Regions from separate parts of the Streptomyces sp. NPDC100445 genome, predicted to be linked through region 1. Evidence: riboswitches for the same ligand, from Rfam matches in the RefSeq annotation. Region 1 holds a riboswitch; each other region holds the start of a gene.

The links. Region 1 has a riboswitch for cobalamin ahead of ACIQVT_RS33345 (cobalamin biosynthesis protein). Riboswitches for the same ligand answer to the same signal wherever they lie in the genome.
Region 2: another riboswitch for cobalamin. It lies ahead of ACIQVT_RS22890 (HoxN/HupN/NixA family nickel/cobalt transporter); the one in region 1 lies ahead of ACIQVT_RS33345 (cobalamin biosynthesis protein).
Region 3: another riboswitch for cobalamin. It lies ahead of ACIQVT_RS22015 ((2Fe-2S) ferredoxin domain-containing protein); the one in region 1 lies ahead of ACIQVT_RS33345 (cobalamin biosynthesis protein).

Annotation. Positions count from the first base shown of each region.
Region 1 covers NZ_JBIVZV010000018.1:94,780-102,605, reverse strand. The annotation lists gene ACIQVT_RS33355 (anion permease) at 1-885, shown strand, start outside; gene ACIQVT_RS33350 (hypothetical protein) at 921-1,148, shown strand; cobalamin riboswitch at 1,284-1,426, shown strand; gene ACIQVT_RS33345 (cobalamin biosynthesis protein) at 1,539-2,483, shown strand; gene ACIQVT_RS33340 (cobyric acid synthase) at 2,480-3,988, shown strand; gene cobN (cobaltochelatase subunit CobN) at 3,985-7,635, shown strand; gene ACIQVT_RS33330 (putative cobaltochelatase) at 7,632-7,826, shown strand, end outside.
Region 2 covers NZ_JBIVZV010000010.1:2,217-10,042, reverse strand. The annotation lists gene ACIQVT_RS22905 (helix-turn-helix domain-containing protein) at 1-638, shown strand, start outside; gene ACIQVT_RS22900 (hypothetical protein) at 642-1,442, opposite strand; gene ACIQVT_RS22895 (nucleoside hydrolase) at 1,927-2,892, shown strand; gene ACIQVT_RS22890 (HoxN/HupN/NixA family nickel/cobalt transporter) at 2,910-3,995, opposite strand; cobalamin riboswitch at 4,024-4,210, opposite strand; gene ACIQVT_RS22885 (ArsR/SmtB family transcription factor) at 4,289-4,639, shown strand; gene ACIQVT_RS22880 (glycoside hydrolase family 13 protein) at 4,718-6,364, shown strand; gene ACIQVT_RS22875 (DUF4142 domain-containing protein) at 6,387-7,139, opposite strand; gene ACIQVT_RS22870 (DUF6445 family protein) at 7,404-7,826, shown strand, end outside.
Region 3 covers NZ_JBIVZV010000009.1:150,722-158,547, forward strand. The annotation lists gene scpA (methylmalonyl-CoA mutase) at 1-447, shown strand, start outside; gene meaB (methylmalonyl Co-A mutase-associated GTPase MeaB) at 453-1,457, shown strand; gene ACIQVT_RS22005 (hypothetical protein) at 1,630-1,761, shown strand; partial or broken gene ACIQVT_RS22010 (potassium-transporting ATPase subunit C) at 1,842-2,112, shown strand; gene ACIQVT_RS22015 ((2Fe-2S) ferredoxin domain-containing protein) at 2,195-2,554, opposite strand; cobalamin riboswitch at 2,654-2,777, opposite strand; gene ACIQVT_RS22020 (hypothetical protein) at 2,849-4,444, opposite strand; gene ACIQVT_RS22025 (amidase) at 4,786-6,261, shown strand; gene ACIQVT_RS22030 (HAD family hydrolase) at 6,320-6,988, shown strand; gene ACIQVT_RS22035 (MFS transporter) at 7,012-7,826, shown strand, end outside.

The DNA.
Region 1 (7,826 bases):
GTCACCAAGGTGCTGCTGCCGGCGGTCGCCGCGCCGATCGTCGCCGGCCTCGCCTCGCTGCTGGCCACCCGCTTCTCCTACGGCATCGGCGGCACCGCCGACGGCGAGGCCACCCGCAAGGGCTACCGCGTCGGCCAGATCGCCTCCGCGGGCCTGGTCTCCCTGGCCCACGGCACCAACGACGCCCAGAAGACGATGGGCATCATCACCCTCGCCCTGATCGCGGGCGGCTCCATCGCCCCCGGCTCCAACCCTCCCACCTGGGTGATCCTCTCCGCCGGCCTGGCGATCGCGCTCGGGACCTACATCGGCGGCTGGCGCATCATCCGCACCATGGGCACGGGCCTGACCGAGCTGGAGCCGCGTCAGGGCTTCGCCGCCCAGACCAGTGCCGCGACCGCCATCCTGGCCTCCGCCCACCTCGGTTTCTCCCTCTCCACCACCCACGTCGTCTCCGGTTCGGTGATGGGCGCGGGCCTCGGCCGCAAGGGCGGCGTGGTCCGCTGGTCCACCGCGACCCGCATGTTCGTCGCCTGGGCGCTCACCCTCCCGGCCGCCGCGCTGGTCGGCGCGGGCGCCGAGTCCGTCACCGACCTCGGTGACTGGGGCACCGCCGCCGTCGCCGTCTTCCTGGTCGCCTCCAGCGCCGCCATCTGGAAGATCTCCCGCCGCGAGGTGGTGGACCACACCAACGTGGTCCACGGGAGCGCCGAGCCGGCCGGTGTGGTCACCACCGCCATCGCCGCCGTCACCCCGCCCCCGGCGGCCCCGGTCGCCATCGACCTGAACCTCGACCTCACCTTCCCGCAGCAGGTCGGCGCACCGGCCGCCGTCGCCGAGCCCGCTCCCCCGGCGACCCCGGTCACCCCGGCCGCCACCGTCTGAGTCCGGTCACCCCGGTTACCGAAGGAAGCATCCCCATGAAGATCGACTGGGCGGCCCTCGGCTCCGTCTTCGGAGTGAGTCTCGTGGCCACCGTGGGCCTGGTGACCCTGTTCACCCTCGGCGTCGCGGGCCTGAACCGGCGCGAGAAGGCCGCGGCGCAGGGCGGCACCGCCGGCCTCGCCGTCACCGGCGCCTACCTGTGCTTCGCGGCCTGCGCGGCGGCGGTGGCGTACGGCATCCACCTGGTCGTGGCCAAGGGCTGACCCGCACGTCCCCGAGAGGCTCCTCCCGCGCCGGTCGCGGAGGGGAGCCTCCGTCATGTCCCCGGTCGGGCCCGCGCGTCGTGTGGTGTGGGGATCGGCACACTCTCCCCCCGCAGGTCAACGGCAGGTTGACGGCCCTTCCGGGCACGTGGTGGACTGCCCAGGCCATCTACGGCGGCAGAAGAGGAAGCCGGTGCGAATCCGGCGCGGTCCCGCCACTGTCACCGGGGAGTGATCCCCGGGAGCCAGGAACTCTCACCGCCGATTCACGTCGAACCAGGGCGCGGACACCCTGAGTGAGGACCTACAGCGACATGCTCGGCTGCCCAGCGAGGACCCGACCGAGGACCCGTACCGGGACCGCACCCGTCCCCACGGCCGGCTGAGCCGATGGGTGCCGATCGCACATACGCGTACGGCGCCGCCGCCGGCCTCCTCGGTGACCTGCTCCTCGGCGACCCGCGCCGCGGGCATCCGGTCGCCGTGTTCGGGCGGGCGGCCGGAGCCGTGGAACGCGTCCTGTGGCACGACCATCGCGGCTGGGGTGCCCTGCACACCGCCGTGTGCGCCGGCGGCGCCGTCGCGCTGGGAGCACTGGCCGCACGCGCCGCGCGCCCCCGTCCCGCCGTCTCCGCCGCGCTGACCGCCGCCGCCACCTGGGCCGTCGTCGGCGGCACCTCGCTCGCCCGCGAGGCCCGCGCCGTCGGGCGGGCCCTGGAGGCCGGGGACGTGGAGGCGGCCCGGGCCCGGCTGCCCCACCTGTGCGGCCGGGACCCGCAGGCGCTGGACGCCGACGGCATCGCCCGGGCCGTGGTCGAGTCGGTCGCCGAGAACACCTCCGACGCCGTGGTCGGCGCCCTCGTCTGGGGCGCCGCGGCCGGCGTCCCCGGGCTGCTCGGTTTCCGGGCGGTCAACACCCTGGACGCCATGGTGGGCCACCGGTCGCCCCGCCACCGGCGCTACGGCTGGGCCTCCGCCCGCCTCGACGACGTCGCCGGCTGGCCCGGGGCCCGGCTCACCGCCGTCCTCGCCGCCCTCGCCGGCCCCGATCCGCGGGGTGCCGCGCGGGCCTGGCGGGCCGACGCCTCCCGGCACCCGAGCCCCAACGCCGGCCCGGTGGAGGCCGCGTTCGCGGGCGCCCTCGGCGTGCGGCTGGGCGGGACGCTCTCCTACGGCGGCCGGGTCGAACACCGGCCCGTGCTCAACGGCGGCACCGGACGGCCGGTCCGGGTCGGCGACATCGACCGGGCCGTACGGCTCTCCCGCCGCGTCGGCCTGCTCGCGCTCGGCACCACCCTCGCCGCGCGCGGCCTGATGAAGGGACGTGGGAAGTGAACGGGGGTCTCCTCGTCGCCGGCACCACCTCCGACGCCGGCAAGAGCGTCGTGACGGCCGGGATCTGCCGCTGGCTGGTCCGCCAGGGCGTGAAGGTGGCGCCGTTCAAGGCGCAGAACATGTCGCTGAACTCGTTCGTCACCCGCGAGGGCGCGGAGATCGGGCGGGCGCAGGCCATGCAGGCGCAGGCCTGCCGCGTGGAGCCCACCGCGCTGATGAACCCGGTGCTGCTCAAGCCGGGCGGCGAGCAGAGCAGCCAGGTGGTGCTGCTCGGCAAGCCCGTCGGGGAGCTGAGCGCCCGCGGCTACCACGGGGGCCGGCAGCAGCGGCTGCTGGGCACGGTGCTGGACTGCCTGGCCGAGCTGCGGGGCACGTATGACGCGGTGATCTGTGAAGGGGCGGGCAGCCCGGCCGAGATCAACCTGCGGCGGACCGACATCGTCAACATGGGCCTCGCCCGCAACGCGGGGCTGCCCGTGCTGGTGGTCGGGGACATCGACCGCGGCGGCGTCTTCGCGTCCTTCTTCGGCACCGTCGCCCTGCTCTCCCCCGAGGACCAGCGGCTGGTCGCCGGGTTCCTCGTGAACAAGTTCCGCGGCGACGTGTCGCTGCTGGAGCCGGGCCTGGACATGCTGCGCGGGCTCACCGGACGGCCGACGTACGGTGTCCTGCCCTTCCAACACGGCCTCGGCATCGACGAGGAGGACGGGCTGCGGGTGTCGCTGCGCGGCACCGTCCGCGAGTCCTCGGTGACGCCCCCGGTCGGCGCGGACGTGCTGCGGGTCGCCGTCTGCGCGGTCCCGCTGATGTCGAACTTCACCGACGTGGACGCCCTCGCCGCCGAACCGGGCGTCGTCGTGCGCTTCGTGGACCGCCCGGAGGAACTGGCCGACGCCGACCTCGTGGTGGTCCCGGGCACGCGCGGCACCGTCCGGGCGCTCCAGTGGCTGCGGGAGCGCGGGCTGGCGGACGCGCTGGTGCGGCGGGCCGCCGAGGAGCGGCCCGTGCTCGGCATCTGCGGCGGCTTCCAGATCCTCGGCGAGCACATCGAGGACGAGGTCGAGTCCCGCGCCGGACACGTCCCCGGGCTGGGTCTGCTCCCCGTCCGGGTCCGCTTCGCCCGCGAGAAGACCCTGACCCGGCCCGTCGGCCGGGCCCTCGGCGAGCGGGTCGAGGGGTACGAGATCCATCACGGGGTCGCCGACGTCACCGGCGGGGAGCCCTTCCTGGACGGCTGCCGGGCCGGCCGGGTGTGGGGCACCCACTGGCACGGCTCGCTGGAGTCGGACGGCTTCCGGCGGGCTTTCCTGCGGGAGGTGGCCGCCGCCGCGGGCCGCCGTTTCGTGCCCGCGCCGGACACCTCCTTCGCCGCGCTGCGCGAGGAGCAGCTCGACCGGCTCGGCGACCTGATCGAACAGCACGCGGACACCGACGCGCTTTGGCGGCTCATCGAGTCGGGCGCGCCGCAAGGACTGCCTTTCATCCCACCGGGAGCGCCCGCATGAGCACAGTGTTGTTGTTGTCGACCGCCGACACGGATCTGCTGGCGGCCCGGGCCTGTGGCGCCGGCTACCGCATCGGCAACCCCACCCGGGTCGACGTCGCCGGGGAACTGCCGGCCCTGGTCGAGGGCGCGGACATCGCCGTCGTACGGCTGCTGGGCGGCAAGCGCGCCTGGGAGGACGGGCTGGCCGTGCTGCGGGCGTCCGGCGTCCCGACCGTGCTGCTGGGCGGGGAGTCCGTCCCGGACGCCGAGCTGATGGCCGAGTCTTCCGTGCCGGCCGGGGTGGTCGCCGAGGCCCTGAAGTACCTGGTCGAGGGCGGGCCGGAAAACCTGCTGGAGCTGTCCCGGTTCCTGTCGGACACCGTGCTGCTGACCGGTGAGGGCTTCGAGGGGCCGCGGAGCATGCCGGAGTACGGCGTGCACGGCGACCGCCCGGTGGTGGCCGGCCGCCCGACCGTCGGCGTGCTGTTCTACCGGGCGCACGAACTGAGCGGCAACACGGCCTTCGTGGACACGCTGTGCGACGCGGTCGAGGCGCGGGGCGCCAACGCCCTCCCCGTGTACTGCGGTTCGCTGCGCGGCGCGGACCCCGGGCTGTACCGGCTGCTGGAGCGGGCCGACGTGCTGGTGGCGACCGTCCTGGCGGCCGGCGGCACGCACGCCTCGCAGGCCTCGGCGGGCGGCGACGAGGAGTCCTGGGACATCGGCGCCCTCGCCGACCTCGACGTGCCCGTCCTCCAGGGTCTGTGCCTGACCTCCTCGCGGGCCGCGTGGGAGGAGTCCGACGCGGCCCTGTCCCCCATGGACGCGGCGATGCAGGTCGCCATCCCCGAGTTCGACGGCCGCCTCGTCACCGTCCCGTTCTCCTTCAAGGAGCAGGGGCCCGACGACGTACCGGTGTACGTGGCCGACCCCGAGCGGGCCGCGCGGGTCGCCGGGATCGCCCTGCGCCACGCCCGGCTGAAGCACAAGCCGAACGCCGAGAAGAAGGTCGCCCTGGTCTTCACCGCGTACCCGACCAAGCACTCCCGGGTCGGCAACGCGGTGGGCCTGGACACGCCCGCGTCGGCGGTGCGGGTGCTGGACGCGCTGCGGGACGCCGGCTACTCCCTGACCGAGTACCCGGCCGGCGGTGACGAGCTGATCCACCGGCTGATCGAGGCCGGCGGCCACGACGTGGAGTGGCTGACGGAGGAGCAGCTGGCCGCCGCGCCCGCCCGGGTGCCGCTGGCCGACTACCGGGCGTGGTTCGAGACACTGGACCCGGAGCTGCGGGCGGCGATGACCGAGGCGTGGGGCGAGCCGCCGGGCAACCTGTACGTGGACGGCGACGACATCGTGCTGGCGTCGCTGCGGTTCGGCAACGTCGTCGTGATGATCCAGCCGCCGCGCGGCTTCGGCGAGAACCCGATCGCGATCTACCACGACCCCGACATGCCGCCGTCCCACCACTACATGGCGGCCTACCGGTGGCTGGAGCACGGCTTCGGCGCCGACGCGGTCGTGCACATGGGCAAGCACGGCACGATGGAGTGGCTGCCGGGCAAGGGTCTCGGGCTCAGCGCCGGCTGCGCGCCGGACGCGGTCCTCGGCGAACTGCCGCTGATCTACCCGTTCATCGTCAACGACCCCGGTGAGGGCACCCAGGCCAAGCGGCGCGGGCACGCCACGGTCGTCGACCACCTGGTCCCGCCGATGGCCCGCGCCGACACCTACGGCGACCTGGCCAAGCTGGAGCAACTGCTCGACGAGTACGCCCTCGTCTCCGACCTCGACCCGACCAAGGCGCCGGCCGTCCGCGCCCAGATCTGGACCCTGGTCAAGGCGGCGGAGCTCCACCACGACCTGCACGTGGACGAGCAGCCGGACGACACCGCGTTCGACGAGTTCGTCATGCACATCGACGGCTACCTGTGCGAGATCAAGGACGTGCAGATCCGCGACGGGCTGCACATCCTCGGCGGCGGGCCGGTCGACGGAGCCCGGGTGAACCTGGTCCTCGCCGTGCTGCGCGCCTCGCAGGTGTGGGGCGGACAGGCGAACGCGATCCCCGGCCTGCGGGCCTCGCTCGCGGCCCACTTCGGGCTGGACGAGAAGGAGTTGCTGGCCGAGCCGGGCGCCCCGGTGAAGGTGCCGGCAGAGCTGACCGAACTGGTCGACGGCCCGGCCCGGACCGCCGCGGACACGATCGACCTGCTGGAGCTGCTGTGCCGGCGGCTGGCCGAGGGCATGGAGGAGCGCGGCTGGGCCGCCGCCGGGTGCGCCCCCCTGGTCGGCGAGGTGCTGGGCACCGCGCTGCCGGAGGCGGTGACGGTGCTGGAGTTCGCGTGCACCGAGGTGGTGCCGCGCCTGGCCCGCACGACCGACGAGATCGGGCACATCCTGCACGCCCTGGACGGCGGTTACGTCCCGGCGGGCCCCTCGGGCTCCCCGACCCGCGGCCTGGTCAACGTGCTGCCGACCGGCCGGAACTTCTACTCGGTGGACCCCAAGGCGATCCCCTCCCGACTCAGCTGGGAGGTCGGCCAGTCGCTGGCGGACTCGCTGGTGCAGCGCTACCTCCAGGACACCGGCGCGTACCCGAAGTCCGTGGGCCTCACGGTGTGGGGCACCTCGGCGATGCGCACCCAGGGCGACGACATCGCCGAGATCCTGGCGCTGCTGGGCTGCCGCCCGGTGTGGGACGACGCCTCGCGCCGCGTGACCGGCTTCGAGGTGATCCCGGCGGCCGAGCTGGGCCGCCCGCGCATCGACGTCACCGTGCGCATCTCCGGCTTCTTCCGGGACGCGTTCCCGCACGTCGTCGGGTTGATCGACGACGCGGTGCGGACGGTGGCCGAGCTGGACGAGCCGGCCGAGGCCAACTACGTGCGGGCGCACGTCGACGAGGACACCGCCGGGCACGGTGACCGGCGGCGGGCGACGGCCCGGATCTTCGGCTCCAAGCCGGGGGCCTACGGCGCCGGTCTGCTGCCGCTGATCGACGCGCGCAACTGGCGCTCGGACGCCGACCTCGCCGAGGTGTACGCGGTGTGGGGCGGTTACGCCTACGGGCGCGGGCTCGACGGGCGGGCGGCGCGCGGGGACATGGAGACGGCGTTCCGGCGGATCGCCGTCGCGGCGAAGAACGTCGACACCCGCGAGCACGACCTCGTCGACGCCGATGACTACTTCCAGTACCACGGCGGCATGGTCGCCATGGTCCGGCACCTGACGGGCGCCAACCCCGAGGCCTACGTGGGTGACAGCGCCGTACCGGACCAGGTGCGCACCCGCACGCTGGGCGAGGAGACGCACCGCGTCTTCCGCGCGCGGGTCGTCAACCCGCGCTGGATGGCGGCGATGCGGCGGCACGGCTACAAGGGCGCGTTCGAGATGGCGGCGACCGTCGACTACCTCTTCGGGTACGACGCGACGGCCGGCGTGGTCGACGACTGGATGTACGAGAAGCTGAGCGCCGAGTACGTCTTCGACCCGGAGAACCGGGACTTCATGAAGAAGTCCAACCCGTGGGCGCTGCGCGGCATCACCGAGCGGCTGCTGGAGGCGGCGGACCGCGGTCTGTGGGCGGAGCCGGACGCGGAGACGCTGGAGCGGCTGCGCGCCACCTACCTGGAGCTGGAAGGCGACTTGGAGGACGACCAGTGACCACCCCGTTCCCTTTCACGGCCGTAGTCGGCCAGGACGACCTGCGGCTTGCGCTGCTGCTGAACGCCGTCTCGCCGGCGGTCGGCGGTGTGCTGGTGCGCGGCGAGAAGGGCACCGCGAAGTCCACGGCGGTGCGGGCGCTGTCGGCGCTGCTGCCCGAGGTGGCCGTGGTGCCCGGCTGCCGGTTCTCG
Region 2 (7,826 bases), on a different contig from region 1:
CCGCGCTCATCGCCCGCATGCACCGCTCGGTCGCCCGCACCCTGCTCGCCGAGGGCCGCGCCGCCGAGGCCGACGCCTCCCTGGCCAAGGCCGCCGCGCTGTACCGGCAGCTGAGCCTGCGCACCGAACTGGCCAACTGTCACTGGATGCGCGGCTACGTCTGCGCGCAGAACGGCGAACTCGACCGCGCCGAGGCCGAACTGCGCCAGGCCCACACCATGCTCGCGGAGAGCCGGGCCGCCCTCTACCGCAGCCAGGCCGCGGTCGAACTCGCCGACGTGCTGCACCGCCGGGGCAAGTCGGAGGAGGCCGCCGGGCTGCTCCGGGGCGTCGCCGGGGACTTCTCCTCCGAGCGCGGCGCCGTCCACGCCGCCGCCGCGCACCGCCTGCTCGGCATCATCGCCGAGGACGCGGAGGACACCGAGGCCGCCGAGGAGCACTACGTCCGCGCCCTCAGCCTGCTGGAACGCGCGGGCGCCTCCGGTGACCTGGCCGACCTGTGCCGCCTCCTGGGCGACCTGCTGCGCCGCACGGGCCGCGTCGAGGCGGCCCTGGACGCCTACCGCACCGGCCTGGGCCACCGCACCGTCCCGGGCACCACCACCCTCGGCCCCGCCCCGGCCCACCCGCCGCTGTGAGCGTCACACCTGGGCGCGGCCCTGTCTGCGGACGTCGGCCAGCCGCAGGGCGCCGACCTGCACGGCGGCCTGCGTCGCGTCGTTCGGTACGTCGCCCAGGCCGCCGTTGGTGAGGGCGAAGGAGTCCGCGCCGACCCGGACCGCGGCCAGGTCCAGCGTGAGCAGGCTCTCCCCGCCGTCGGGGGCCGTGCCGGCCACGCTGATCCTGAGGCCCTGCCGGGCGTCCCCGACCTCGGGCAGCGGCGCGTCGGTCACCCGTACGTCCTCCACGGTCCCCGTCCCGGTGGTGGCCGTGAACCGCGCGCACAGCGCCGGCATCGTCCGCAGCCAGGCCAGTACGGCGTCCACGTCCGCCGGGCGGCGGCTGCCGATCTGGTAGCGGAGCTGGGCGTCGGTGTCGGTGTCGTCCAGGCCGACGGCGGCGCGGGCGGGGGCGCCGAGCGGCTCGTCGCTGTACAGCGCGTCCAGCAGGCGCTGGCACTCCCCGGCCGACGTGGTCGCCTTCAGCAGTCCGTCCCGCCAGGTGGCCGCGCCGCTCGTGGGTGTCCAGGGGGCGCCGAGGTCCGACTCGGTGACGAGCGCCGCCTGCGCCTGCTCGTCGCTGAGCGTGGACCCGTCGGGCCGCGTGGACGCCTTGGGCGTCGGGGCCGGCCGGTCGACGGTGGGCAGGGGGTGCGGGGCGGACGCCGGAGGGTGCAGCCCGAGGGCCGCGCAGCCGCCCGCGGTGAGCAGACCGGTGCCGAGGAGAGGGAGCAGGACGGCACGGGGGAGCCGGGATATGCGGGTGCCTGTCGCGGGGATCAACGGTGCCTCCTGGGCTGCGTCGGGCCGGCGGGACGCCTGCCCCCACGGCACCACCGCCCCACCCGCCCCACCAGCGCTCCGGGTCCGTCCGGGTGAGGGACACCGCGGGACACCTGCCCGGCGGCGGCCGGTGTCCCGTGGCGGTCCCCTCCCGGACCGGCCCGAGCACGGCCGCACGCCGAGACCGCGCGGCCGCCCGGCGCGCCGACCGGCCACTTCGCCGTACTGGGCCACGCCCCACCCCGTACGCCCGTACGCCCGTACGCCGCACCCCCCGACGCACGCACGGCCGGCCCGGTCGCCCCGCCCCGCGCCCGAACCCCCGCCCCGGCGCACGCGGACGCCACCGCCCACGACCATCCGGCCCTCCTCCGCGGGGCGCCCCGTCCCGCTCCGGGCCGGGTGCCGGGACGGACGGGAGCGTTCCGACTCCGGTCGGGGGGCGTCGGCTGATCTAAGGTCGGCACGACGGAAGGAGTGCGCTGTGACCGGTGAGCCGATTCCCGTGATCATCGACTGCGACACCGGCGTCGACGACGCCCTGGCCCTGCTGTTCGCCGTACGCCACCCGGGTCTCGATCTGCGGGCGGTGACGTGCGTGGCCGGGAACACCGACGTCGACGGGGTGGTCCGCAACACGCTGACCGTGCTGGAGCGGGCGGGCGCGCCCGACGTCCCGGTGGCGCGGGGCGCCGAACGCCCGCTGATCGAGCCGGCCCGCTCCGCCCGCCACGTGCACGGCACCGACGGCATGGGCGACCTCGGCCTGCCCGCGCCCACCCGGGCCCCGGCGGCCGTGGACGCCGTCACCCTGCTGCACCGGGAGATCCTGGCCTCCCCGCGCCCGGTGACGCTGGTCCCGACCGCCCCGCTCACCAACATCGCCCTGCTGCTGCGCACCCACCCGGAGGTGACGCGGAACATCGAGCGGATCGTGTTCATGGGCGGGGCGGTGGCGGTCGGCAACGCCACCCCGGTCGCCGAGTTCAACGTCTGGCACGACCCGGAGGCGGCGGCGGTCCTGCTCACGGCCGGGGTGCCGATCACTATGTACGGCCTGGACGTGTTCCAGCGGGTCGTGGTGCCCGGCACGGAGGTGCACCGGCTGCGCGCGAGCGACGAGCCCGGCACCCGCCTGGCCGGTGACCTCCTCGCCCACCGGCCGACCTCGCAGGGCGGGCCGCCCGAGGCGGAGGAGGCGGGCGGCCTCGGCGACGCGGGCGCGGTGTGCGCGGTGGCGGACCCGGGGGGCCTCACCACCCGGCTGCTGCCGGTCGAGGTGGTGCTGGCCCCGGGCCCGGCCCGCGGCCAGACGGTGGTGGACCGCCGGCCCCGCCCCGGCGAGTCCGAGATCCACGGCGGCCGCCGTGACCACGCCCTGGTGGACGTGGCCCTGGAGGTCGACGTGGACCGGTACGTGCGGCTGTACCTGGAGACCGTGGGCCGCTGAGGCCGGTCCGACGGGCCTCAGTCCGCGGGGGCCGGCACCCGCCGCGACCAGCGTTCCTCCACCCTGGCGACCCGCCAGTACGTCAGGGCCGCCGCCCACACGACGACGAACAGGCCGACGATGAGGTAGCCGACGTTGTCCAGGTCGAGGCCGGCGACCCAGCCGGTGATGTCGTCGTGCAGGTCGAACTTCTCGTGCGCCACGCCGACCAGCTCGATCGTGCCGATGAAGAAGGCGACGGCGATGGACAGGCCGGTGATGGCGAGGTTGTAGAACACCTTGCGGACGGGGTTGGAGAACGCCCACTGGTAGGCGAAGTTCATGAAGGTGCCGTCGAGGGTGTCGAACAGGCTCATGCCGGCGGCGAAGAGCAGCGGCAGGCACAGGATGGCGTACCAGGGCAGGCCGGCCGCCGCGCCCGAGCCGGCCATCACCATCAGCGTGACCTCGGTGGCCGTGTCGAAGCCGAGTCCGAAGAGGAAGCCGAGCGGGTACATCTGGCCGGGCCGGGACACGGAGTTGGTGAGCCGGCCGAGCAGCCGGTTCATGAAGCCGCGCGCGGCGAGGTGCTGTTCCAGCTGCTTCTCGTCGTACGCCCCGGCGCGCATGGCGCGGAACACCCGCAGGATGCCGACCAGCGCGACCAGGTTGAGGGCGGCGATGAGGTAGAGGAACGTGCCCGAGACCGTGGTCCCGAGGACGCCGAGCACCTGGTGGGTGCTGGACCCCTCGTTCATGACCTTCCCGGCGAGGGAGGTGCCGCCCGCGATCAGCAGCGCCAGCAGGACGACGACGCTGGAGTGGCCGAGCGCGAACCAGAAGCCCACGGACACGGGCCGCTTGCCGTCGGCCATGAGCTTGCGGGTGGTGTTGTCGATGGCGGCGATGTGGTCGGCGTCGAAGGCGTGCCGCATGCCGAGGGTGTAGGCGGTGACGCCGAGCCCGACGCCGAAGACGTCGGTGCCCACCCGGTAGTGCTCGGGGGCGACGAGGAGGAAGAGGATCCCGAAGGCGACGACGTGCAGGGCGACTATCACCGCCATCAGCCCCGCCGTCTTGACGGTGTCCTCACGTCGCCAGCGGAAAGACGTGGCGTCGGTCATCAGGTTCACGCTCCAGCACCTCGTGGATCACTTCGTGAGCTGCCGTGGCCGGTCTCCTGGCTTACAGGTCCACGTCCGCCGTCCCTGCCTTCCCGGTCGTCGTACGACCAGTGGCCCGGCGGCTGCCGGACGGAACGGGAACTCCCTGATCACAGTGGCGAGGGCCGCGTCGACCTTGCATCGACTTCCCGAGCACCACGGCCCGATCACCGTAGAGGGGCGGACACTCCGCTGCATAGCTGCGCACCTGCGCAGGTATTCAAGATCACATCCGCGCCTGCGAGGATGGTGCCATGCATCTCGTCCCTGCCGACCGAGCCGACCGTCGCACCATCGACGGTCACCGGGTGTGCGAGGCGATCGCCGCCATCGGCGACGCGGAGCACCTGCGCACCTGGGCCGGGCGTTTCTCCCTCCTGGCCGACGCCAACCGGCTCGCGCTGCTGCTCGCCCTGCACCGCACCGGCCCGCTCGCCGTCTCCGACCTCGCGATCGCCACCGGCATGAACGACCCGGCCGTCTCCCAGGCGCTGCGGCTGCTGCGGGCGGCCGGGGTGGTGGCCGGGGAGAAGGAGGGGCGCGTGGTGCGGTACCGGGTGGTGGACGCGCAGGTGCGTGGCCTGTTGGAGCACTGCGCCCCCTGACCGGGCTCGAAAAGGTTCCCTTTCCGGGCAAGGTGGACAGATACAGAGTCCGTACGTCGTCCGTCCATGGGAGCCGGCATGGCAGACCTCTCGTCCAGGAACCCCGACTGGTGGCGGCAGGCCGTCGTCTACCAGGTCTATCCGCGCAGCTTCGCCGATGCCGACGGCGACGGCCTGGGCGACCTCCGGGGCGTCACCCAGCGCCTGAACCACCTGGCCACCCTCGGCGTGGACGCCCTGTGGCTGAGCCCCTTCTACCCCTCCGAACTCGCCGACGGCGGCTACGACGTCGCCGACCACCGGGACGTCGACCCGCGCCTGGGCACCCTGGACGACTTCGACGCCCTGGTCACCGAGGCGCACCGGCTGGGCCTGAAGGTCGTCGTCGACATCGTCCCCAACCACACCTCCGACCGGCACCCCTGGTTCCAAGAGGCGCTGCGCGCCGCCCCCGGCTCCGCCGCCCGCGACCGCTACGTCTTCCGGGCCGGCCGCGGCCCGCACGGTGAACTCCCGCCCACCGACTGGCAGTCGCTGTTCGGGGGCAGCGCCTGGCGGCGGCTGCCCGACGGCGAGTGGTACCTGCACCTGTTCGCCCCCGAGCAGCCCGACCTCGACTGGGACCACGAGGACGTCCGCGCCGACTTCCGGACCACCCTGCGCTTCTGGTCCGACCGGGGGGTGGACGGGTTCCGCGTCGACGTCGCCCACGGCCTGGCCAAGGACCTCACCGAGCCGCTGCGGGACGTCGGCGACGTCGGCGCCTCCGGTGAGGAGGCCCTGCTCGCGGTCGCGCCGGGCACCCACCCGTACTGGGACCGCGACGAGGTCCACGAGATCTACCGCGACTGGCGCAAGGTCTTCGACGCCTACAGCCCGCCGCGCACCGCCGTCGCCGAGGCCTGGGTGCCGGGCGCCCGCCGGGCCCTGTACGCCCGCCCCGACGAGCTCGGCCAGGCGTTCAACTTCGAGTACCTGGGCGCCCCGTGGGACGCGGAGGAGCTGCGCGAGGTCATCACCGCCTCGCTGGCCACCGCCCGTGCCGTCGGCGCCCCCGCCACCTGGGTGCTGTCCAACCACGACGTCGTGCGGCACGCCTCCCGCCTCGTGCTGCCGCCCGGCACCGACCCGGCCGCCTGGCTGCTGTCCGGCGGCGCCGCGCCCGTGGTCGACACGGCGGCGGGCCTGCGCCGGGCCCGGGCGGCGACCCTGCTCATGCTGGCGCTGCCCGGATCGGCCTACCTCTACCAGGGCGAGGAACTGGGCCTGCCCGAGGTCGCCGACCTGCCCACCGAGGTGCTCCAGGACCCGATCTGGGAGCACACCGGCCATGTCCGCAAGGGCCGCGACGGTTGCCGGGTGCCCCTGCCGTGGACGACGACCGGACCCTCGTACGGCTTCGGGCCCGGCGCCGCCTGGCTGCCGCAGCCGGAGTCCTTCGCGGAGTACGCCGTGGAGGCGCAGGCCGGCGCCGAGGGCTCCACGCTGGAGCTGTACCGCACCGCGCTGCGGCTGCGCCGCAAGCTGCTGGAGGGCGAGACGCTGGACTGGACGCCCGGGGCGCCCGCCGGGGTGCTGGACCTCACCCGCGGCGGGGCCTGGCGGTGCGTCACCAACCTCGGCGCGGCGCCGGTCGGGCTCCCGCCGGGCGAGGTCCTGCTGAGCAGCGCCCCGCTCCCGGGCGACGGCACCCTGCCCCCGGACACCACCGTGTGGCTGGCCTAGGGCCCGGTCCCCGCCGAGGTGCCTAGCGCACCGTCGGGCTCGGGCTCGGGTCCGCGCCGGGGGCCGGGCCGGCACCGCCGCCGGCGAGGCCGTCGATGTCCACCGGGGTGGAGGTCGCGTTCGGCGGCGGGGTGAGCACCACCTCCGGCTGGCCCGCGGCCGGGGGCGGCGGGGTCACGTCGGAGTCGGGGAGCTTCGGCGGGGTCGTCTGCTGGAAGAGGGTCTGGTCGAAGTCGACCAGACCCGTCTTCTCCATCACCGTCATGTGGTCCAGCACGGTGTCGTTGGCCTGGTCGGCCAGCGCCCGGACCAGCGAGTTCTTGGTGGTGGACCGGATCTTGGCGATGGTGTTGAAGATCGCTCCGTGGGTCATCCGCAGGATGTTGGCGAAGTCGGTGTCGAACTGCTTGCCGGTGTCCGACTTCAGCTGGCTGACGAAACCCTGCTGCTGGGGGCTGGCGAGGTTGGGCAGGGTGATGTTCAGCATGGGCGCGACCTTGCGGCAGGTGGTGTCCAGTGCCGCGTGCCCGTCGATCAGGTGCTTGCTGGCCGTGAGCACGCCCTTGGTGGTGCCCTTCTGGAGCCCGATCTGCCCCACCGGGTACTCCCACAGCCCGGCCGCCCGCACCTTGACCACGAAGTCCCGGTCGGACTCGGTGAGCGGGCCCCACTGGGTGTTGGCGATCACCCGGGTGGGGGAGCTGGAGACGGTGCTCAGCCCGAGCATGCCCGGGTAGGCGAGTGCCGCGAGGGTCAGGGCCATCGCACCGCCCACGAAGAGAGTTCCCGTCGCGTTCCGCGAGAAGCGCACCGTGCCTCCTGTCCGGTCGTTTGATCCGCCCGTGGCCGGAACCCGGGCGGTGGGGACGCACAGCAGTACGGACGGCGCGGCGGTTCGTCTCTGCCGCGCGGGTAAAAATTCCGCATGTCCTCGTCGCCGTCCCGGCATTGCCAGGTGTTGGTGACCATGGCGAACGGTTGCCGAAACGTTGACCCGTCCCCGGGAGAAGCCCCGCCGACGCGGCCCTAGATTCACCGCATGCCCCCGCAACCGCCGCCCCGGCCCGCCTCCGCGCTGCCCGTCCTGCCCTACCGCCGGCCCACCCGTGGCCGCGACTACTGGGTCCTGGACGACGCCCTGCCCGACGTCGACGTCGTACGGGAACGGTGCCTGGCGAGGGACGACTGGACCGAGGGGTACCCGTACACCTCCGAGAGCTGGCCCGGGCTGCGCGCCATGCCCGCCCTCGAACCGGGTGAACTGGCCCGGATCGAGCAACTGGTGAGGAAGGCGACCGGGGCGCGGAAGCTGTGGGTGCAGCAGACGCCCGGCGGCGGCACCCTGAACCACAACTGCGTGCAGGTCGTCGGCGAGGGGGAGGGCGAGCCCCGCCCGCACACCGACTCGCGCGCCCTGTGCCGGTACGCGGCCGTCCTCTACCTCAATCCCGACGTGGCCGGG
Region 3 (7,826 bases), on a different contig from region 1:
ACCCGTGCCCTGGTGGACGCCTTCGAGGAGGCCGAGGGGCGCCGGCCGCGCATCCTGGTCGCCAAGATGGGCCAGGACGGGCACGACCGCGGCCAGAAGGTGATCGCGACGGCCTTCGCCGACCTCGGTTTCGACGTCGACGTCGGCCCGCTGTTCCAGACGCCGGAGGAGGTCGCCCGGCAGGCGGTGGAGGCGGACGTGCACGTGGTCGGCGTGTCCTCGCTGGCCGCCGGTCACCTCACCCTCGTCCCCGCGCTGCGCGAGCAGCTGGCCGAGGAGGGCCGCGAGGACATCATGATCGTGGTCGGCGGGGTGATCCCGCCGCAGGACGTGCCGACCCTGCTGGAGATGGGCGCCACCGCCGTGTTCCCGCCCGGGACGGTGATCCCGGACGCGGCCCACGACCTGGTGAAGCAGCTGTCGGCCGACCTCGGCCACACCCTGTAGGGCCGATGGCAGCGATCGGTCTCGACACGTATGTGAAGGGTGTCCTCGACGGGAAGCGGGCGCTGGTGGCCCGGGCCATCACGCTCGTCGAGTCCACCCGCCCGCAGCACCGGGCGCTGGCGCAGCAGTTGCTCACCGAGCTGCTGCCGCACAGCGGCCGGGCCCGGCGGATCGGCGTGAGCGGCGTGCCCGGTGTCGGCAAGTCGACGTTCATCGACGCGTTCGGCACGCTGCTGACCTCGCAGGGGCACCGGGTCGCCGTCCTCGCCGTCGACCCGTCCTCCACCCGCACCGGCGGTTCCATCCTGGGCGACAAGACCCGGATGGAACGGCTCGCGGTGGACCCGGACGCCTTCGTCCGGCCCTCGCCCAGCGCGGGCACGCTGGGCGGTGTCGCCAAGGCCACCCGGGAGTCGATGGTGGTGATGGAGGCGGCCGGCTACGACGTGATCCTCGTGGAGACCGTCGGCGTGGGCCAGTCGGAGACGGCCGTCGCGGGCATGGTCGACTCCTTCCTGCTGCTGACGCTGGCCCGCACCGGCGACCAGCTCCAGGGCATCAAGAAGGGCGTCCTGGAGCTGGCGGACGTCATCGCCGTCAACAAGGCGGACGGCCCGCACGAGCGTGACGCCCGGGCCGCCGCCCGGGAACTGGCGGGCGCGCTGCGGCTGATGCACGGCAAGGACGCGTTCTGGACGCCGCCGGTGCTGCACTGTAGCGCCCGGGAGTCCGCCGGCCTGGACACCGTGTGGGAGCGGCTGGAGCGGCATCGCGCGCTGCTGGACTCCACCGGGCGGCTGGCCGCGAAACGGCGGGACCAGCAGGTGGAGTGGACGTGGGCGATGGTCCGCGACGAACTGCTCGGCCGGCTGCACGCCGACCCGGCGGTGCGCGCGACCGCCCCCGGCCTGGAACAGCAGGTCAGGGACGGCCGGTTGACGGCCACCATGGCGGCGGAACGCATCCTCGCGGCCTTCGGGGACCGCGCCGCCGGATCGACGGCCGGCTGAATCCGCCCCGGGTCCGGCACCGCCCCGAGGGGTGGGCCGGACCCGTGCCGGGCGGACTCGACCGCCCGTGCCGGACGGCCGGGCGGGCGGCGGCGTATGGGGTGCGTCAAGGGCGGGCGGGCCGGCGTATGGACGCCGTCAGGGGGCGGCGGTATCCGGCCACGGGGGTAATGTGCTTGCAGCGTTCGCCTTTTCGCCCCTCACCCTTCAGGAGTCCACGACGGCCGATGCGGCCTTCGTCGTCACCGTGCTCGCGGCCTTCGCGCTGGTGGCACTCGTCGCCCGGGGGGTGACGAAGCTGTGACCGCCGACGCGTTCCCCGTCGAGACGGTGGTCGGCCTGATCGTGGCCGTCGCCCTGTTGGGCTACCTCTCACACCCGTGGTACTTCCAACCGCGGCCCGCCGCCGGGCTGGGCACCGGCTCGCCCGACGGCCGCCACCTGCTGCTGCTCTCCGGCGCCACCAACCTGTCCGCCGACAGCGCCCGGCTCCTACGGTCCGTCGAGCGGGCGAAGGCCCGGGTCGTGGCGGACAACTCGGTCCCGGGCCACCCGGTCGACCCGGTCCGGGTCCCCGCCGACGCCGTCACCTCCTCCGCCTCCGGCCCTGGACCCGGACATCTCCCCGGCCTACGCCGAGCTCCAGTTCCGCCGGCCGCCTGCCACCCGCACGGCCAAGGGCGCGCGAACGGCGGGAAGTCGGCGGCGCGGTGGCCGGCGTCCCGGTGTACGCCCCGTCAGGGCCGCTGCCGCGGCGGGGTGAAGGCGTACAGGTCGAGGATGTCCGGGCGGGGCGCGACACCGGGACCGCCCGCGCGCACCCAGCCGGCGATGTCCTCCGCCGCGTCCGGGTCGTTGACGAGGCCGAGCCAGACCGGCCGGGCGCCGGCGGCGCGGCCGGCGGCGGAGGGCTGGACGACGATGACATTGGCCTGGTCGCACACGTCGAGACAGGCCGAGACCCGCACCGGCACCTGCGCGCGCAGCCGCGCGGTCTGCGCCGCGTGGTCGACGCCGGGCACCTTGGCGGTGCCGCAGCAGCAGTCCCGGCACACCACGACCCGGCAGGGCGCCGGGTCGGTCCTCCGCGCGGCCACGCCGTCGCCGCCTTCTTCTCCGACCGGCTTTCCGGGCACGTCGGTACACCCCTCTCCCGGGGAGATCCGCCCCGGTGTCCGTCGAGGAGGCGACCGCGTGAGTCTCCTGGCTCCCGGGTCGCCGCTCGTCCCGGCCTTCCCGCCCGTCCGCGGGCAGTGGCCTGTCGGGAGTCGCTCGCCGGTCACAGTGGCGGGACCGCGCCGGATTCACACCGGCTTCCTCGGACCGCCGTCGCCCTGTCACCGGTCATCATGGCACCGCCGGCGGCCCCCGTCGAACCTGTGCGCGTACGGTCACAGGTGCAGCCCCACGTGATTGACGATCAGCCGTTTGCCCTCGGGGTCCAGGGCGAAGTAGATGCGTCCGGCCTCGTTGGGCGAGACGGCGTCCCGGACCTTGATGTGAGGAAGTCCGTCCCGGCGCTTGTGCTCGAACGTGAAGTAGCGCTTGTCCTTGTTCTTGCTCAGCTTCTCGTCGCTGTTGGCGAACCTCAGCCCGTGGTGGTCGTAGAACCACTGGTCGAGCCGGGGCCGTTTGCCGGGCTTGGTGTAGAGGTCCATCGCGGCCTGCGCGAGGGCGATCAGCTGGTCGGTCATCTCCTCCGGGTACGGGTACTGGGACGCCTTCCACGCGCGCGCCGCCCGCACCGTGAACACGATGCGCTCCTCGGACGTGCGGGCGAGCGCCTCGAACGTGGGTACGGCGTCCGCACCCAGGACGGGGATCGCGTTCCAGACGTCCTGCTCGGCCGGCTGCCCGCTCGCGCCGCTCGACAGGTCCAGGTACAGCTTCTTCCAGTAGTCCCGGTCCTGCCGCAGCGCCTCGGCCGCGGCGGCCTCGGACTGCGCCTTGTCGCGTTCCTCCATGCAGCTCTGCGCCATGTCCTCCCACGACCTGGCGTCCTCCTCCAGTTGCCGCGCGCGCTCCTTCAGGGCCTGGAGTTCGGCGGTGGTGTCGCCGGCCGCCTGGGCGCGCGACAGCCGCTCCGCCGCCCTGCGGGCCCCGGCCCGGTACGAGGCCTGCCGCGCGCGTTCCCAGGCCGTGTCACTGCCCCGGGCGATGACGGAGAGGTGGGCGAGCGACGGCATCAGCCGTCCGCACACGAAGGACTGCTGGGCCACCTGCTCCCGGGAGTACGCGGGGTGTTCCAGGCCGAGGTTGGGCCAGACCAGCCGTGCCCCGCCGCTGGGCACGGCCACCTGTTGGTGGACCCGGCGGACGGCCTGCGCGGTGACGTAGTTCAGCGTCACGACCTGGGCCAGGCCGGCGAGTTGCCCGGAGGCGTCGGCCGCCACCGTCCAGCCCAGCTGGTCCCGGGGGTGCATCAGGAGGATGGGGAGGCGGGTGCTCAGCGCGAGCGACTCCAGCAGGACCGCCGCGTGGCCGTGCTCCCGGATCCGCTCGTACCGCCCGGTGGCGCGCTGGCCGAGCACCCGGACGTCGAGGCAGGCGTCGGCGAGCACCGCGCGCAGCAGGCGCGGGCGTCTGAGCAGCGGGCTCTGCACCGGCGCGATCCAGCCGTCGGGGATCTCCCGGCCCATGACGAGCCGCAGCGCCCCGCCGCCGTCGTCCGTCCGGGAGAGAGTGACGCGGGTGACGAACTGGGCCGGGCCGTCGGACAGGGGCTGGTGGATGGTCGTCCGCAGCGCGCGGGCGCGCTCGTCGCCCGCAACGACCCAGCCCACCCGGCGCTCGCCCTGCCCGGGGGCGTTGCCGGGGAGCACGGCCCGGCCGGCACGGTCGAGATCCGCGGGGGACGGCGCGGGGAACCGGCCGCGGTCGCCGAGCCAGGCGGCGAGGTGGTCTCGGAGACGCTCGTACACATGTCCGGGCCGCCGCGCGGACCGGGCGTCCTGGACGTCGAAGGCGACGGCATACAGCACCTGCACGGTGGCTCCCCTCAGCCCCGGACGCCCCCCACGGGCGGACCGGTCCCCCTCGAACGCGGTCAGGGCGTCGCTTGAGGGGTCACCGTAGTACCGACGCACCCGACCGGCCATGACTTCGCAGCGCGCACCGTCCCTCACGATCGGTGCCCGGACGCCCGGCGGACCGGCGGGCGACCGGCGGAAAACGATCGTCGGGGCCGCCCGGCGGGCACGCGGTGCCACCGATCATGCAACCCTCTGCGGCGGTGCGGTGTTTTAGTCCGTACCAAGTCCCCTGCGGCTGGGCCGGCTCCTGGTGCGCCGGTCCACGGACAACAGTGTTGACGAGGAAGGAAAGAGTGATGGGCGATTCAGAGGCGCTGACAGCGCTCCAGCTCGCTGAACTTGTTCGTTCCCGTGCCGTGTCACCGGTGGAGGTGGTACGGGACACCCTGGACCGCATCGAGCGGCTCAACCCCGCGGTCAACGCGTTCGTCACGGTCTGCGCCGACGAGGCGCTCGCCGCCGCCAAGGAGGCCGAGCGGGCCGTGCTGTCCGGAGCCGAACTCGGCCCGCTGCACGGTGTGCCCATCGGCGTGAAGGACCTGGACCCCGTGGCGGGCGTGCGCGTCACGCGCGGATCGAAGATCTTCGAGAAGGAGGTCGCGCAGGACACCATCCTGTGCGTCGAGCGGCTGACCGACGCCGGCGCCATCGTCGTCGGCAAGACCAACACCCCGGAGTTCGGGTTCAAGGCGACGACCGACAGCGCCCTGCTGGGGCCCGCGTCCACGCCGTTCAACCTGGCCATGAACGCGGGCGGCTCCTCCGGCGGCAGCGCGGCGGCCGTCGCGACGGGCATGGTGCCGCTGGCCCAGGGCTCGGACGCGGGCGGTTCGCTGCGCGTGCCCGGCGCCTTCTGCGGTGTGTTCACCATGATGACGACCTTCGGACGGGTGGCGGTGCCGGCCCGGCCCAACGCCTTCCGCCGTCTCAACCCGATGGTCTGTTACGCCCCGCTCGCCAGGACCGTGGAGGACGCCGTCCTGGGACTCGACCTGATGTCGGGCCCGCACCCCCGGGACCCGTACTCCTTCCCGGTGGGCGAGCCGCTCGCGGCGGCCCTCTCCCCGTCGCTGGCCGGAATGCGCGTCGCCTACACGCCCGACCTCGGCGGCTACCCGGTCGAGGCGGAGGTCGAGGCGCTGGTGCGGGCCGCGCTGCCCGCCCTGGAGGAGGCCGGAGCCGAGATCGTGGAGGTCGACTTCCGGCTGCCGCTCCCCGCCGCCGAGCTGACCCGCATGTGGCGCCGCTACCTGTCGATGGCCCACGCGGAATCCGCCGAGATCAGCCTGCGGCAGGGCATCGACCTGCTCGGCGAGCAGGGCCGCGTCGTGGACCCCGGCTACCTGGAGAGCGTCCGGACCGGCGCCGCGCTCGGCGCGGTCGAGTTCCGCCTCGGCGACCTCGTCCGCACCCAGGTGCTCGACGCGTTCGAGGACCTCTTCGACGGCTACGACCTGATCGTCAGCCCGGTGAACTGCGTGGCGGGCATCCCCAACGACACCACGCGCACCACCGTCGGCCCCCGCCAGGTCGACGGCCAGGAGACCGACCCGTTCGTCGGCTGGTCCATGACGAGCCCCTACAACCTGATCGGCAGCCCCGCGGCCACGGTCCCGGTGGGCCGGGCGGCCAACGGCGTCCCCGTCGGCATGCAGCTCGCCGCCCGCCGGCACAACGACGCGGCCGTCGTCCGCGGCGCCGCCGCCTGCCAGGAACACCTCGACTGGCAGCACCTGTACCAGCAGTTCGACCCGGGGCTCACCACCCGGTGACGTCCGGCGGCCGCCGGGCCCCGCACCCGCCCCCCAGGGACAAGGATGGTTGACACCGATGACCGCACACCCCTCCGGCACCGGACCGGTCCGCGCCGCGCTCTTCGACCTCGACGGCACGCTCGTGGCCACCGAGCACCGCAGCCGCGCCGCGTGGACCAGGCTGTTCCGTGCCCACGGCCTGGAGGTCGACGACGCCCTGCTGGCCACCTTCGTCGGCCGCCGCGGCCAGGAGGCGCTGGCCGACCACGTCCACCGCTTCCCGGGCGGTTCCGTCCCCGACCTGTTCGAGGAGGCCGTCGGCTACCTCAACGGTCCCGACATCCCGCCGCCCTATCCGGTACCGGGCGCCGAGGTGCTGGTGAAGCGGCTGCACGCCGAGGGAGTCCCGATGGCCGTGGTCACCAGCGGGCTGCGCGACCACGCCCGCGCGCTCCTCGACCACGTGGGCGGGGCGGCCCTGTTCAGCGCGCTGGTCACCGCGGAGGACGTGCGCCGGGGCAAGCCCGACCCCGAGGGTTTCCTGGCCGGGTGCGCCGCGCTGGGCGTCGCGCCGGCCGAGGCCGTGGCGTTCGAGGACGCGCCCGCGGGGATCGCCGCGGCCAAGGCGGCCGGGCTCAGGTGCGTCGCGCTGACCACCACCCACGCCGCCGAGGCGGTCGCCGCCGCGGACCTCGTCGCCGCGGACCTCTCCGACATCGACTGGCCGCGGCTGTTCACCACCTGATCCACCGCACGGACGGAACCCTCATGCGAAGCAAGGACGCCGACCGGGACCGCCGGCCCGCCCCGCCGCGGACGGACGGCCCGGCCCCCTCCGGGGACAGCGGTGCGCCGGCCCTGCCGGCCGCCCACCGCTGGCGGCTCCTCGCGGTGCTGCTCGCGGCGCAGTTCATGGCCAACATCGACACCGCGATCGCGAACATCGCCGCACCGGCGATCCGCGGCGACCTCCACGCCTCCGGCGGGGAGACCGGCCTGGTGATCTCTGGCTACGTGGTGGCCTACGCCGTCCTGCTGGTCACCGGCGCGCGGCTCGGCGCCAGCCACGGCCAGCGCCGTGTCTTCCTGGCCGGCATGGCCCTGTTCACCGTCGCCTCGCTGGCGTGCGCGCTGGCCCCGGGCGCCCTCGTGCTGATCGCCGCACGGGTCGCGCAAGGGGCCGGCGCGGCGCTGATGGTGCCGCAGGTGCTCAGCGGCATCCAGACGTACTTCTCCGGCCGGCAGCGGATCAAGGCACTGGGCTACTACGCGATCGCGCTCTCCGGGGGCGCGGTCGCCGGCCAGGCGCTGGGCGGTGTGCTCATCGCCGCCGACCTGTTCGGTACGGGTTGGCGCCCCATCTTCCTGATCAACGTGCCGGTCGGCATCCTGCTCGGCTGGGCGGCACTGCGCTGCATGCCGGCCGAGGAGCGGCGGGGCGGCTGGGACGACGTCGACATCCGCGGCATGCTCCTGCTGTCCGCCGCGGTCCTGCTGCTCATCGTCCCGCTGCTGCTCGGCACCGACCAGGGCTGGCCGGCCTGGACGTGGGTCTGCCTGGCCGCGAGCGTGCCGGTGGCGGT